Regions from separate parts of the Idiomarina abyssalis genome, predicted to be linked through region 2. Evidence: predicted binding sites of a transcription regulator. Region 2 holds the regulator's gene; each other region holds the start of a gene.
What was found. The regulator FliA, encoded in region 2, starts transcription of late flagellar genes. The targets are predictions, from matches to a motif close to CTAAAGNTNNNNNNNNNNNNGCCGATA.
Positions count from the first base shown of each region.

Region 1: the regulator FliA is predicted to act here: its motif matches at 1,403-1,429, upstream of K5X84_RS08525 (flagellar protein MotY).
Region 3: the regulator FliA is predicted to act here: its motif matches at 2,207-2,233, upstream of pomA (flagellar motor protein PomA).

Region 1 is NZ_CP081832.1:1,778,265-1,783,523, forward strand. It holds gene nth (endonuclease III) at 1-468, shown strand, start outside; gene K5X84_RS08525 (flagellar protein MotY) at 474-1,370, opposite strand; gene rnt (ribonuclease T) at 1,499-2,146, shown strand; gene K5X84_RS08535 (peroxiredoxin) at 2,214-2,819, opposite strand; gene K5X84_RS08540 (Grx4 family monothiol glutaredoxin) at 2,977-3,315, opposite strand; gene K5X84_RS08545 (superoxide dismutase) at 3,520-4,101, shown strand; gene K5X84_RS08550 (Lcl C-terminal domain-containing protein) at 4,158-4,664, opposite strand; gene K5X84_RS08555 (hypothetical protein) at 4,741-5,193, opposite strand.
Region 2 is NZ_CP081832.1:754,275-759,533, forward strand. It holds gene flhF (flagellar biosynthesis GTPase FlhF) at 1-421, shown strand, start outside; gene K5X84_RS03530 (MinD/ParA family protein) at 478-1,350, shown strand; gene K5X84_RS03535 (RNA polymerase sigma factor FliA) at 1,343-2,068, shown strand; gene cheY (chemotaxis response regulator CheY) at 2,106-2,489, shown strand; gene K5X84_RS03545 (protein phosphatase CheZ) at 2,503-3,249, shown strand; gene K5X84_RS03550 (chemotaxis protein CheA) at 3,263-5,259, shown strand, end outside.
Region 3 is NZ_CP081832.1:2,072,735-2,077,993, forward strand. It holds gene thiI (tRNA uracil 4-sulfurtransferase ThiI) at 1-320, opposite strand, end outside; gene K5X84_RS10040 (flagellar motor protein MotB) at 387-1,325, opposite strand; gene pomA (flagellar motor protein PomA) at 1,328-2,095, opposite strand; gene K5X84_RS10050 (exodeoxyribonuclease VII small subunit) at 2,298-2,537, shown strand; gene K5X84_RS10055 (polyprenyl synthetase family protein) at 2,534-3,421, shown strand; gene dxs (1-deoxy-D-xylulose-5-phosphate synthase) at 3,426-5,259, shown strand, end outside.

The DNA of each region.
Region 1 (5,259 bases), 1.0 Mb from region 2:
GCCGCACCTACCGCTGAAGCCATGCTTGCCCTGAGAGTAGATGGAATAAAAGAATACATAAAGACCATTGGTTTGTTTAACTCCAAAGCCGAAAACGCTTACAAAACCTGCAAAATTCTGGTGGAAGAATACGGTGGCAAAGTACCGGAAGACCGGGCCGCGCTGGAAGCTCTTCCGGGTGTTGGCCGAAAAACGGCAAACGTGGTTTTAAATACGGCTTTTGGCTGGCCCACTATCGCAGTCGACACGCATATATTTCGGGTGTCTAACCGCACCAAACTGGCCCCCGGTAAAAACGTTAAAGAAGTGGAAGAAAAACTGATAAAAGTGGTGCCGGCTGAGTTTAAAGTAGACGTGCACCACTGGTTAATCTTGCACGGACGTTATACCTGCATAGCCCGTAAACCAAGGTGTGGTTCCTGCGTCATAGAAGACTTGTGCGAATTTAAAGAAAAGACCAGTGACTGAGCCTTTTACAGCTCAATCATGGGTGGTTTGCTTAACTGCACAATAACACGGCGGTTGATCTGACGGTTTAACTCGTTGTCATTCGATTTAATCGGCCGGTCTTCACCGTGAGCAACGGTTTTAATACGCTCCGCATCTATACCCCGTTCGACGAAAAACTGCTGAATTTCTTTCGCCCGCTCCTCAGTTAATTCTTTGTTCGGGCCTCGCGCGCCAAGCGAATCGGTATAAGCGTCGACTAAAACCAGTTCCAAATCGTTATCCACCTGCAGGTAGTCACTAATTTGTTTTAGCTTACGCTGCGACGCAACAGTCAGCTTTTCGCTTTCGGCTTCGTGGTTCAGCACCGTATACGCAATGTCGTCAAAACTGAACGGTAATAACGCATTAACACAGCTCATGAAGTCATCGTAAGCACGGCGGAAGTTCACTGAAGAAATAGAGACAGCAACTTCATCGCGGCTGTTATACCAGTCGTTGTAAAAGAATGTCGGGTAACGCCCTTTTTCCAGCTCGCTCAATAAGGTCCAGGCCAGTTGCTTCTGCAGCTCGCCATCAAACTGCTTATAGAGCTTCATGTCGCCAATACGGTAACTGGACTCGCCTGGCTGCCAGCGCGGCGGAACGGACTCAATGGCAGACACACCATAGCTGTCCGGTAACTTGCGCATTTCCATTTTCATACGTAAGTTGAGCTCTTTACTCGCCTCGCTTTGAAAGCGCACCTTACCGTAACGGGGAATCTCATGCTCCATTTCACAGGCTAAACGGTTCTCTTCGCTTACCTGCCACGCGGAGTTATCCAGGTTTGCACTGTAGTGCCTGACTGAGTTTGCCTGCGCCTGCCCAATTGATAGCAGCACAGAAGCTGAAACAGCAGTCAACATCGGCCAATTTTTCATAAGCGCCCCTGATTTATTTCTGATACGTCTGTTATCGGCACGCATTGCTGTTGCTTTAGTATTTCTGCAAGCAGAGCGTGATGATCTTTGGCATAATAGCGTTATCTTTAAGACACTACGGAAATTCTATGTCAGACAGCTCTAACTCGCTTATGAAGCAACGTTTTCGCGGATACATGCCCGTCGTGGTCGATGTCGAAACAGCGGGGTTTAACGCAAAAACCGATGCGTTACTGGAAATAGCTGCCGTCTTGCTGGATTTCGATGACAATGGTCTGTTAAAGCCCGTGGACTCTGTTCATTACCATGTACAGCCTTTCGAAGGCGCCAATATTGAACAGGCAGCTATCGACTTTAACGGCATTGATCCGCACTGCCCATTACGCGGCGCGGTAGAGGAAGGTGAAGCCCTGCGTGAGCTTTTCAAACCCATTCGTAAAGCGCAGAAAGCCGCGGGTTGTCAGCGTTCAGTTTTAGTCGGACACAACTCAAACTTTGATCACGGTTTTGTTATGGCCGCCGCCGAACGTGCCAATTTAAAACGTAACCCGTTTCACCCTTTTGTCAGTTTTGATACCACGTCGCTTGCGGCAATGACCTTAGGGCAAACCGTACTGATTAAAGCATGTCAGGCAGCCGGTATTGAGTTTGACAGCAAACAAGCACACTCAGCCTTATACGACACCGAACGCACCGCAGAGCTCTACTGCTGGATGATTAACCGCTGGAAAGAACTCGGTGGCTGGCCACCTGAGTCTCGTCAGGACAAAAGTTAATCCGAGTACAAATTTCAGGCATAAAAAAAGCCGCTCAAACGAGCGGCTTTTTCGATTCAGTAAACGCTTACAGTTTGTCAGCGTTTTTAGACAGGTAAGAAGCAACGCCTTCTGCGTTTTCTTTCATGCCTTCTTTACCTTCTTCCCAGCCTGCAGGGCAAACTTCGCCGTGTTTCTGGTGGAAGTTCAGTGCGTCAACCATACGCAGCATCTCGTCGATGTTACGGCCTAATGGCAAGTCGTTAACGACCTGGTGACGAACCATACCGTCTTCATCAATTAAGAATGAACCACGGAATGCAACACCGGCTTCTGGGTGTTCAACGTCGTACGCTTTACAAATGCTGTGACGAACGTCAGCAACCAATGGGTATTTCACCTGACCGATACCACCAGCGTCAGTTGACGTGTTACGCCATGCACTGTGAGTAAACTGAGAGTCAATTGAAACACCAATAACTTCTACGCCACGCTTTTTGAATTCGTCTAAGCGCTTATCAAATGCGATTAGCTCAGAAGGACATACGAAAGTGAAGTCCAACGGGTAGAAGAAAACAACAGCTTTTTTGCCTTTGATAGCGTCTGACAGTTTAAAATCTTCAACAATTTCACCTGAACCCAATACTGCTGCTGCAGTAAAATCAGGTGCTTTACGACCTACTAATACAGACATCGATTCTCTCCATTTAATGTTGAGTGTTAAAGCTTCACCGGTAGTGATGGGGATGCCTAAATAAAAAAACAAGGGCATCCGTCAATTTCACTACAGATTGTCTACTGTTTGCTTAAACTTTATTCAGCCGAAGGCTACTTATTCCGCTGAAGGCTCTTTACTCAGCTGAAGGCTCTGGATGCCGCTCAGCAACCTCAGAAACCAACTCTTGCAGCTCGCCGTTCTGGAACATTTCCATAATAATATCACAACCGCCGACCAATTCACCTTCAACCCACAGCTGCGGGAAGGTTGGCCAGTTTGCGTATTTAGGCAATTCTGCACGAATATCCGGATTCTGTAGGATATCGACGTAAGCAAACGCCTGGCCACAGCCCATTAAGGCCTGTGATGCTTGTGAAGAGAAACCACAGCTAGGCAACTTCGGAGAGCCTTTCATGTATAACAGGATTGGGTTTTCTTCGATTTGCTGCTTAATTCTGTCAACCGTTTCCATAACACCTCTGCTTAATATAATGGTTGATTAAAACACTCAGGTATTTTAACACAGCCTATAAAGTTTTGTCCTAAATTGAAAGATTTCCTTGAAAAGCAAACCAGTCAGCCCTATATATCGTAAGGTATAACAAGAAAAGAACTTGCACGCATTAAAGTGCGAGTCGCAAATTTGCACTCAAAAAAGAACTACGGAGAGAAAATTATGGCATTTGAACTACCGGCTCTTCCATACGAGAAAAACGCTCTGGAACCACATATTTCAGAAGAAACTCTGGAATACCACTACGGGAAGCACCACGCTACATACGTGAGCAAGCTGAACGACGCCGTTAAAGGTACCGACCTTGAGAGCAAATCTCTGGAAGACATCATCAAGTCTGAAAAAGGCGGACTGTTCAACAACGCCGCACAGGTATGGAACCACACTTTCTACTGGAACTGCCTAAGCCCGAACGGCGGCGGTGAACCAACTGGCGCAGTAGCAGAAGCTATCAACGCAAAATTTGGCTCTTTCGAGAAATTCAAAGAAGAGTTCAACGCAAGCGCTGCTGGTAACTTTGGTTCTGGCTGGACTTGGTTAGTGAAAAAATCTGACGGTTCTGTCGATTTACTGAACACAGACGATGCAGACACTCCTGTCGCGCACGACGGCGTAGAAGCTCTGCTGACCGTTGATGTTTGGGAACACGCTTACTACATCGACTACCGTAACTCTCGTCCTAACTACTTAGAAGCTTTCTGGAAGCTGGTAAACTGGGACTTCGTTAACAAGAACTTTGCTTAAAGCAAACTTGTGAATGATTAAAAAAGGCGCCGTTTGGCGCCTTTTTTTAGCTTTTATCAATTAATGTCTCGAACAAGGCGCACTGTATTACCAGCGTTTTTGGGAGCTTCCCGAGCCGCACCTATTTCGAAGTCTACTACTATTGCTTTTTCGCCTCTTTCTTCAGATGTCCAAAAAAATGGATAGGTTGGATTACCAAACAAAGGTGACATTGGTATAGAAAGTCTTTCAACTATCTTAGTACCTTGAGACTTACAATTACTATCCAGAATAGTCATCAATTCTTTTTCCGTAGGCACCCGCCAGTCTGTATAGCCTTGTATTTGACTGTTTTCGGCTTTAGACATTGCTCCTTCCCAGCCAACCCAACGATTTCCACCAGATAAAGTCTCATAAAAATGATCGTTAGTTACCCACATTAAATTCGTTTCTGTGTCGGTAATAGTTCCGTCTTGGTTATCTACTAAAGAGGGTTGGCAGTCCAGCTCACTAATTTTTGAGGTAGAGGCGCACGCCGAAACAAAAAGAGATACAAGGGTTACAATTAAAATTTTAAACTTCATTTTTTTCCTTTAACAGTTTCGTTTATATTAAAAACTTACCGGCCATATGGACGATTAGATTCATCGACACCTATAGCTACTTAGCTATAAATGTAAAATCTCTAATATCACCTTTACTATTGGCTCGTAACAAATAGTCAGAATGCAAACTGCCGGTATTTTCATAAAACCGAATTCTGTAACCACCGTTCCGATCACTGGAAACTCTATACTTGCTACTTACTTTTTTCTCAATGAGCTGCTTATCTATTTTGCCTTCTACTATTTTTCCCGACCCTATAATATAAGTAAGCTTATTTTCGGATAAATCATCGAAAGTAAGGATAGCGAATCTGTTATTGGTTGAAGTCGATTCGAGAGATTCTGAGTTTAGGTTGAACTTAGCCAATTGCTCTTCAATTGCTTTTTTTGCTTTTGAATTGCCGTCAGAGTAGTAAAAGCCATTGGTTTTAACTAAAGATTCGAACTCAGCTTCTGGATTTTGAAAGATAGAGGCACAGCCTGACACCCCCACAATGGCTAAAGTCATTAGCCCCCACTTATTAAACATCAGTCACCTATTTTTGTTGTAATAACCCCATTAAGATTACTACAT
Region 2 (5,259 bases):
GAAGAGTTTAATTTTAATTGATACTGCAGGCATGGGCCAACGCGACAAGCGTTTGAGCGAGCAGTTAAACCAGCTTATCCAGAATTCAAGACTGCGTATTCGTCCATATCTGGTGCTTTCAGCGACATCACAGAATCAAGTATTGATGGATGCCGTTAAGCAGTTTAAAACTTTGCCTTTATCCGGTTGCATTTTTACCAAGCTGGACGAATGCTTAAGTTTAGGTGAGAGTATTAGCGTAGCTATTGAGCATGGCTTACCAGTAGGCTATTTAACCAATGGTCAGCAGGTTCCTGAAGACATTCGGGTTGCCGATGCGAACTTTATGGTAGCGGAAGCCGAGCGTTTGCTTGATAAAAGCATTTGTTCCTCAGTGTCAGACGTGCCAAAATCGTATTGGAATGCGGCGTTTTCTCGCTGAATGAGCCGAAGTAATATGAAGCTGTTGTCAATTTAGTCAGAAAAGAGATACGCCCGATGGATCAAGCAAGCGGTCTGCGAAGAATGAAACAATCAAAAGTAAAAGTTATTGCGGTAACCGGTGGTAAAGGTGGCGTGGGTAAAACCAATGTGTCGCTGAATATGGCTATTGCAATGGCAAAGCAGGGCAAACGAGTATTGGTGCTGGACGCCGACTTAGGCCTGGCTAACGTCGATGTGATGTTGGGTCTTCGTGTTGAGCGTAATCTCTCTCATGTGTTAAGCGGCCAGTGTGAACTGGAAGATATTCTGATAGAAGGCCCTGCGGGAATAAAAATTGTTCCGGCAACGTCTGGTACACGTTCGATGGTGGATCTCAGTGAATCTGAGCATGCCGGTTTAATTAGAGCGTTTAGCCAGTTACAGGGTAATTATGACGTGCTGATTGTGGATACCGCAGCTGGCATAGGTAACACCGTTGTCAGTTTTGCCCGAGCCTCACAGGACGTGTTAGTCGTAGTTTGCGATGAACCAACATCGATTACCGATGCTTATGCTCTTATTAAAGTATTGAGCCGTGAGCAGGGGCTTTTCAAATTCAAGGTAGTTGCCAATATGGTGCGCAATATGCGTGACGGGCAAGTACTGTTCAATAAGCTCACTAAGGTTACCGACCGGTTTTTAGATGTTGCTTTGGAGCTGGCAGCAATTATTCCTTTCGATGAAAACTTGCGTTTAGCCGTGCGGAAACAGCAATCTTTTGTCATGGCTTACCCTAAATCGCCGGCGTCATTAGCGATAAAAGCGCTGGCTAAGAAGGCGCTGGACTGGCCGGTTCCGGCTCAAGCCGGAGGACATTTAGAATTTTTCCTTGAACAATTGATAACTTCTGCCGATAACGAGAGTAAGCGGGATGTTGCCAATGAATAAAGCTGCCGTTTATGCCGCCACTGCTGACAACCGGAATGCCATTATTGAGCAGCATACCGGACTGGTTAAGCGTATTGCCCACCACATGATGGCGAGACTACCCGCCAGCGTGCAAGTGGATGATTTAATACAGGCAGGCATGATTGGCTTACTAGAAGCTGCGCGTAACTTTGATAACAGCAAAGGTGCCAGTTTCGAAACTTTTGCCGGCATTCGCATTCGTGGTGCGATGCTGGACGAAATTCGTCGCGGCGATTGGGCCCCTCGCTCAGTACACCGTAACCACAGACGTGTGCTGGAAGCCATTCGCCAGGTTGAAAACGAGACCGGGCGGGACGCAAAAGATACGGAAGTAGCCGCAAAACTGAATATGGGTATGGATGAATACCACCATATTTTACGGGATGTGAGTTCAGGACGAATTGTCGGAATTGAAGATCTTGGCGTGTCGGAAGATGCGTTAATGCCAGAGCAGGTAACAGGTTCAGCTTATGAGCCACAACGAGATGTTGAGAACGCTGCGTTTCATAAAGCATTGGTTTCGACAATTTCATCGTTACCAGAACGTGAAGCCTTGGTGCTTTCGTTGTATTATGACGAAGAATTGAATTTAAAAGAGATAGGTGAAGTGCTGAGCGTGAGTGAATCACGTGTCAGTCAGATTCACAGTCAGGCAATGTTGCGACTGAAGTCGCGAATGCAAAATTGGGTTGAATAAACTTTGGTGGTAATCGAGAGCCTCAGTGGAGGGTGCTTTGGATAAAAATATGAAAATTCTTGTTGTGGATGACTTTTCTACAATGAGACGAATCATTAAGAATTTACTTCGTGATCTTGGCTTTACCAATATTCAGGAAGCTGATGACGGTAATACGGCTTTACCCATGTTGCAGAACGGTGATTTCGACTTTGTCGTAACCGATTGGAACATGCCCGGTATGCAGGGAATTGACTTGCTGCGTGAAATTCGCAAGGACGATAACCTGGCGCATTTACCGGTATTGATGGTAACGGCCGAAGCTAAGCGTGAGCAAATCATCATGGCCGCACAAGCGGGGGTTAATGGTTACATCGTGAAACCATTTACAGCCGTAACGTTGAAAGAAAAGCTCGACAAGATTTTCGAACGTATTAGCTAAAGGGCGAATGACTATGTCTGATAACGCCCATGATATTTCTCTGGAGCAAGCCAAGGAACTCGTAGCCTTGCTTGAAGACGGGAAGCAGCAGCAGGCAAATCAATTACTGGAAGACGTTTACAACCGTCGTAACGACAAGTTGTTTACTTCTGTCGGCCAGTTAACACGCGACCTCCACGAAGCACTTCAGGATTTTCAGGTAGACCCTCGCATTGTGCAAATGACACAAGATGATCTTCCTGATGCGCAAAACCGTTTGTTGTATGTCATTGAGAAAACCGAAGACGCAGCCAATAGAACAATGGATGCGGTAGAGGCTTGCCTGCCTTTAGCAGATGAGATGCATCAGCGTGTAGAGAAGGTCATGCCGGCCTGGAACAGGCTGATGAGTAACGATATTGAGTTAAATGAATTCAAGTCTTTATGCCATCAGGTCGATGACGTACTTAAGCGCTGTGGTGAAAACATGCCACAAGTGCATGGGTTGATGACTGAAGTATTGATGGCTCAGGACTTTCAGGATATTACCGGGCAAGTTATTCGCCGGGTTATTCAGTTAGTTGAAGACGTTGAAAAGAACTTAATTGAGCTACTCAAAATATTCGGTAAAGAAGAAGAGCGCCGTAAGGCAGCAACCTCAACGCCTGATAAGAAAAATGCAGGTGTTGCGGAAGGCCCTATTATAGATGCTGATCAACGCGATGACGTGGTTGGCGGACAAGACGAAGTGGACGATTTGCTGTCCAGTTTAGGTTTCTAGGAGCATCAGTCGCATGAGCTTTGATATGGACGAAGACATTCTGCAGGACTTTTTGATCGAGGCGGGAGAGATCCTCGAGCAATTGTCTGAACAGCTGGTTGAACTGGAAAATGATCCAGAAAATAAAGACCTGCTGAATGCTATTTTCCGTGGTTTTCATACCGTGAAAGGTGGTGCCGGGTTTTTGTCGCTGGGCGCACTCGTTGATACCTGCCACGGTGCGGAAAATGTGTTCGATACCCTGCGTAATGGCCAACGTACCGTCACCTCCGACTTGATGGATGTTATTCTACAGTCGCTGGATACCATTAATGCTCAATTTGCACAGGTTCGGGCCAAAGAAGAACCTGAAGCTGCATCACCTGAATTACTGGAACTTCTGCATAAGTTGAGCCAGCCGGAATCGGAAGATGAAGAGCCGGTTAAAGCGCCGGAACCAGAACCCGAACCAGAGCCCGAACCAGAGCCCGAGGTAGCTGACGCGAGTAGCGGCGAAAGTATTGATGAAATTCAGGACGACGAATTTGAAGCTTTACTGGATGAACTGCATGGTGAAGGTAAAGGACCGGGCAAGAAAGAAGAAGCTAAAGCTTCCGCTGCTGAGTCGGCACCGGGCGATGACAACGATGAAATAACAGACGATGAGTTTGAATCGTTGCTGGATGAATTGCACGGCAGTGGTAAGGCGCCTCAAAGTGCTGAGAAGACACAAGAGAAGCAAAAAGAGCCGGCAAAAGATGACGAAATAACAGATGACGAGTTCGAGTCGCTGTTAGATGAACTCCATGGCAGTGGTAAAGCGCCGACGCCTAAAGGAGATAAGCCAGCAGAAAAAGCCGCTGAGAAGAAACCTGAGCCAAAAGCGCAAGCTAAACCTCAACCTAAGCCTGCAGCTAAACCAGAGCCGAAAGCAGCTGCGGCCAAAGCGGAAGATAAACCTGCGGCAGCAAAATCCGTGGATAAAAAGCCAGCGGCGCCGGCACCAGCTCAGGCTGAAACCACAGTCCGGGTTGATACCAAACGTTTAGATGAAATTATGAATATGGTCGGTGAGCTGGTTTTAGTCCGGAATCGTCTATTAAGCCTGAGTAACTCAGATGAATCAGACAGTGACGAGATGGGGAAAGCCATTTCTAATCTGGATGTTGTAACTGGCGATTTGCAAGGCGCGGTTATGAAAACCCGTATGCAGCCTATTAAGAAAGTTTTTGGGCGTTTCCCTCGGGTTGTCAGGGACTTAGCGCGCAGCCTTAAGAAAGAAATTAACCTTGAGATGTACGGTGAAGATACCGACCTGGATAAAAACCTGGTAGAAGCACTGGCCGATCCTTTGGTGCATTTGGTTCGTAACTCTGTTGACCACGGTATTGAAATGCCAGACGTGCGCGAAGCTAATGGTAAACCGCGTGCGGGTACGGTAACGCTGTCGGCGTCTCAGGAAGGCGACCATATTATGCTGTCGATTAAAGACGACGGTGCAGGTATGGATGCGGAAAAGCTTAAGGGCATTGCTATCAGCAAAGGTATTCTCGATACCGACGCCGCTGCGCGTCTGAGTGACGAAGATGCTTATAATCTGATTTTTGCCGCTGGCTTTTCGACCAAAGAAGAAGTTTCAGACATATCCGGCCGCGGTGTCGGGATGGATGTGGTTAAAACCAAAATTAGTCAGCTTAACGGTAGTGTCAAAATTCAGTCTGAGCTGGGTAAGGGCACGGAGCTTTTAATTAAAGTTCCACTGACTCTGGCGATACTGCCTACCTTAATGGTTGCGGTAAAAGAGCAGACATTTGCTCTGCCACTGGCTGTGGTAAGCGAAATTATCGACCTCGATATGAAGCGTACCAATACCGTTGATGGTCAATTAACACTGATTGTACGTGACCGTGCTATTCCGCTGTTTTTCTTAGAGCATTGGTTGGTTCGTAATCCGGATCGTTCAAGCCGTAATGAGAAAGGCCATGTCGTGGTTGTGCAAATTGGCAACCAACAGGTTGGTTTCGTCGTCAA
Region 3 (5,259 bases), 1.3 Mb from region 2:
TTACCCGGCAGGCGCCGTAGCCAGTGTTCGCCCACTAATTCCGCAATGGCATCAAAGTCGGTTAATGGCTGCTCGATAACCTCTGCAAACCAGGAAATGCCCGGCGTATTCTGTAAGACTTCTTTGATTTGATTACGTACTTCAGAATCATCGCCATCGGCTGAAACCTCAATTCGGTCCCACAGCCACTTTGCGTAAACCGAGTCATCGATTGGCGCCAGAATTTTACGCAGGTTATTGGTAAGTACTTTACCGTAACGCTTGCGTACAGAGCGGCTTTTAATGGTAATTTCGGCGTGCAGGCGAACAACAAACTTCATAGCAAAATCGTCAAGTCTTTAGGAAAGTGGGCAATTATACGTGTCCTGCCCGACAGAAACCAGCACTCAGTCAATAACATCAACCGGGTCAGATTCTGCCGCCTTACCCTGCATAACCGAAATTTCAACCCGGCGATTGCGCTTACGATTTTCTTCAGAATTGTTTGGTACTAATGGTTTAGTGTCGGAGAAGCCCATGACAACCAAGCGGTCCTCACTAAAGTCTTCAACTTTCAGCATTTCTTCAGCAACGGCCACCGCGCGTTTGCTGGAGAGATCCCAACGCGACGAGTAGATTTCTGAAACCAGACGTTCATTATCACTGTGCCCGGAAATGGTAATTTCGCCGGGAATATCTTTTAATGCCTCGGCAACCTGCTGAATGATAGGCCGGAACTGCGGCTGCAAGAACGCAGAACCTTCAGGGAATGAGCCCTGCTCGCGAATACGAATAATGATTTGCTGACCATGCTGTTCCAGCTCTATGGTTCCGGCTTTAATTTCATTCTCTAGCTGTTGTTCAATGCGGCGCATAAGCTCTTTAGACACCTGAGTCATGGCTTCGGTGTTTTCAGATTCAGCTTCTTTTTGATCTTCTGCGCTGTCAGCTTCCTGACCACCACGTTCGGTTTGTTGCCCCCCGGCAAAGTCAGACTCGCCTTCCTGAAATTCCAGCATTTGCTGGGTCATTTCAACGGTTTGCTGCTGAATGGTTTCAATGGGGGTCGGCTCTGGACGGCCGGGCCGGAATTCCTGTGCAATGACACTGGTACCTTTAGGAATGTCTTTAACTTCAATTTTATTCTGTACACCTAAGGCGTACTTCATAGAGCCGGCAATTTGCTTAAACTTTAATACATCCATCTCGGAGAAAGCCAGCAAGAGCACGAAGAAGCACATGAGCAAAGTCATGAGATCGGCAAAGGTTGCCATCCACATAGGTAAGCCCGCTGGCGGGCAGTTGCAGTCTTCTTCTTCTTCGTCTCTGACTTTCTCTGAGGCCATGACTACTCGTCCTCATCCTCATTACCAATACGCTTAGATTCAGCCAGGTAATTACGCAAAATACCTTCAATGACACGAGGGTTTTGACCGTCCTGAATACCTAAAATGGCATCCAGTATCAATTGTTGATTCAATTTTTCCTGTTCTGCGCGCAGCAACAGTTTATTGGCAATAGGAATAGCAATAACGTTCGCCAGAAACGCACCATAAAGCGTGGTTAACAAGGCAACGGCCATAGCCGGACCTATGGCTTTAGGGTCGTCCATATTGGAAAGCATAGCGACCAAACCAATCAAGGTACCTATCATACCCATTGCCGGGGCGACATCACTGAGTATTTTAAATACGCGAGCACCTTCCTCGTGACGAGAAAAACTCATTTTTATGTCTTTTGACAAGGTTTGGCGAACCACTTCGGCGTCATGACCATCAACCAGCATGTCGACGCCTTTACGAAAGAACTTATTCGGAATTTCCGCCTCTTCCAATGCCAGGAAACCGCCTTTTCGCGCAGAGTCAGCCATTTCAACGGCAGTGTCGATAAGCTCTTGTGGGTGTTCAATTTTAAAGAAAAAGGCCTTAACGACGACTTTTCCCGTCCCTAAAAACTGGCTTAACGAGAAATTAGCTAAGGTTATAAATAATGAGCCACCGAATACGATAAAAAACGAACGCGCATCGATAAAAAGACTTATATCCCCACCCAGAATCATGGCGACCACAACAAAGCCGATGGCGCCGATAATTCCTATGAGCGTTGCTATATCCACTCAGCTTTCCTCCCCGATTTGCGTTTTCGCTTATGCTGCTGTGCTCATTCTTAAACAATAGCGCCGCTCTGACAAGCGACATCTGATCATCTTACACAGGAATAATGAGATCATCGGCTGACATTCGGGATTCTTTATCGGATAATTAACTTTCATTCTTGTAGCAATGCGGCTCAAAACAGATTTTAAGGCAGACTTAGCTATGGCAGAAGAACAGAAGCAGCAATCCTTTGAACAGGCTCTTGAACAGTTAGAGCAACTGGTTAATGAACTGGAGCAAGGCGATTTACCCTTAGAGCAGTCGCTGAAAAAGTTTGAGCAGGCCATTGCGCTGTCACGCTCCAGCCAGCAACAATTGCAGCAGGCTGAACAAAAAGTCACAACCCTGTTAGCCGAGCAACAACAATCAGGCAATGATGAAAGTGATGGAGAACTGATGTGACGATTAATTCGTTAACAGCAGATACAAGAAAGCAAGTCGACACATTTTTACAGCAGAAGCTCGAGCCCCTGACGTTAAATAAGCGTTTGAGTCAGGCAATGCAGCATGGTGTTTTACTGGGTGGAAAGCGTATTCGCCCCTATCTGGTAATGACTGTTGCCGATATCTGCGGCGCTAACCAGGACGATGCCTTGCGTGCAGCAGCTGCTATTGAATTAATTCACGCTTATTCATTAATTCATGACGACTTACCGGCCATGGACGATGACGATTTACGTCGCGGACAACCGACTTGCCATATTGCGTACGATGAAGCTACGGCTATTCTCGCAGGTGACGCACTGCAAACTCTGGCCTTTGAAATACTGACCGAAAGCAACATGCAGGACATACCGGCAGAGCGCCAACTGCAACTCGTTCATGTATTGGCGAAAGCCAGCGGTGCCCGGGGCATGTGTGCCGGTCAGGCAATTGATTTACAGGCAACGGCAAAGAACCTTACCGAAAGTGCACTGGAGCAAATGCATTTAAGTAAAACCGGCGCATTAATAACAGCAGCAGCCAGCATGGGCGTTTTATGTGGTAGCAGCGACGCCCAAAAGTGGCAAGAAAAATTCGAACAATTTGCGCGTTATTTGGGGCTGGCATTTCAAGTACAGGATGATATTCTCGATGTTGTAGGTAACACTGAAGCACTGGGTAAACCTCAGGGTTCAGATGCCGCGTCTGAAAAATCCACATACGTGCGTTTGTTAGGTATTGAAGGCGCTCAACGACGCTTACAAAACTTACATAACAAAGCGCTACAGTCATTAAGCGATATCCCTTACAATACCGACAAACTCGAACAATTTTCCGACTTGCTGTTAAAGCGGGACCACTAACTGAATGACTCAACAATATCCGTTACTCGATAAAATTAATTTACCCGCCGACTTGCGTCGCCTGTCACGCTCGCAATTACCTGACTTGTGCGCTGAAATTCGTCAGTTTTTGCTGACATCGGTCAGTCAGAGCAGTGGCCACCTTGCCTCCGGTTTAGGTACGGTTGAGTTAACAGTCGCCCTGCACTACATCTACCACACTCCTGAAGACAAGCTGGTGTGGGATGTTGGCCATCAGGCTTATCCGCATAAAATACTGACCGGGCGTAAACAGCAGTTGCACAGCATTCGCCAGAAAGACGGGTTACACCCTTTTCCGTGGCGGGAAGAAAGCGAATACGATGTCTTATCGGTGGGGCACTCAAGCACGTCGATATCTGCTGCTTTAGGCCTGGCCGTGGCAGCGCAACGCCAAAGTTTACGCCAGAAAGTGGTGTCTATTATTGGTGACGGAGCCATGACCGCAGGCATGGCGTTCGAGGCAATGAACCATGCTGGTGACATAAAACCCGACATGCTGGTGGTGTTAAACGACAACGATATGTCCATTTCTGAAAACGTCGGTGCTTTGAACCATCACTTCGCCCGTCTGTTATCCGGTCGTTTTTATACTTCATTACGCGAAGGCAGTAAAAAGTTACTCAGTCCTCTGCCGCATATTCGTCATTTTGCCAGCCGCGCTGAAGAGCACATGAAAGGCATGATGGCACCGGGTACTATTTTTGAAGAGCTGGGCTTCAACTACATAGGTCCTATCGACGGCCATGATGTCGACACCCTGGTGGAAACCTTGTCCAACATGCGCGATTTAAAAGGTCCGCAATTACTGCACATAGTGACGCAAAAAGGAAAAGGTTATAAACCGGCCGAGAAAGACCCCATTGGTTATCACGGCGTTCCTAAGTTTGACCCCGCGGAATCCAGCTTGCCGAAAAAAGCGGCAGGCGTTCCCAGCTACTCTGAAATTTTTGGACAATGGCTGTGTGATACCGCAAGTGGCGACCCGTCGCTAATGGCAGTAACTCCGGCAATGCGTGAAGGCTCAGGTATGGTTGAGTTTTCGCAGCGCTTCCCAAAACAGTATTTTGACGTGGCTATTGCTGAGCAACACAGCGTGACCTACGCCGCAGGTTTAGCCATTGCCGGAATGAAGCCTGTTGTTGCCATTTACTCTACCTTTTTGCAACGCGGTTACGACCAATTAATTCATGACGTGGCTTTGCAGAACTTAGACGTGTTGTTCGCCATAGATCGTGCCGGCATTGTCGGTGCCGACGGACCGACCCACCAGGGCGCTTTCGATTTAAGCTACCTGCGCTGTATTCCAAACATGTTGGTTATGGCGCCCAGTAATGAACAAGAATGTCTGGATATGCTAACCACAGGCTACCAGCATAAAGGTCCAGCTGCCGTACGATACCCTCGTGGTGCAGGCGTTGGTCTGGAGTTACGTCAGGGTAAGGCTATAGAAATTGGTAAAGCGGTAACCGTTAAAAAAGGACAGGACGTCGCATTCTTAAGCTTTGGCACCCTGTTGCCCGAAGTAGAAGAAGCCGCTTCAGCATTTAATGCTACCGTCATTGACATGCGTTTCGTAAAACCGCTGGACACCAACTGTGTGGACGAATTAATGAAAGACCACTCAGTACTGGTTACGGTGGAAGAAAACGTTGTAGCGGGCGGTGCAGGCAGCGCAGTCAGTGAATACGTGGCTAAGCACAAAGCCCGTCCTCAGGTTCTCAATATTGGTTTGCCCGATGAGTTCATTAAACATGGCTCTCAAAGCGAGGTTCGTGAGGAAATTGGACTTGACGCGAAAGGCATCCAAAGCCAGGTGA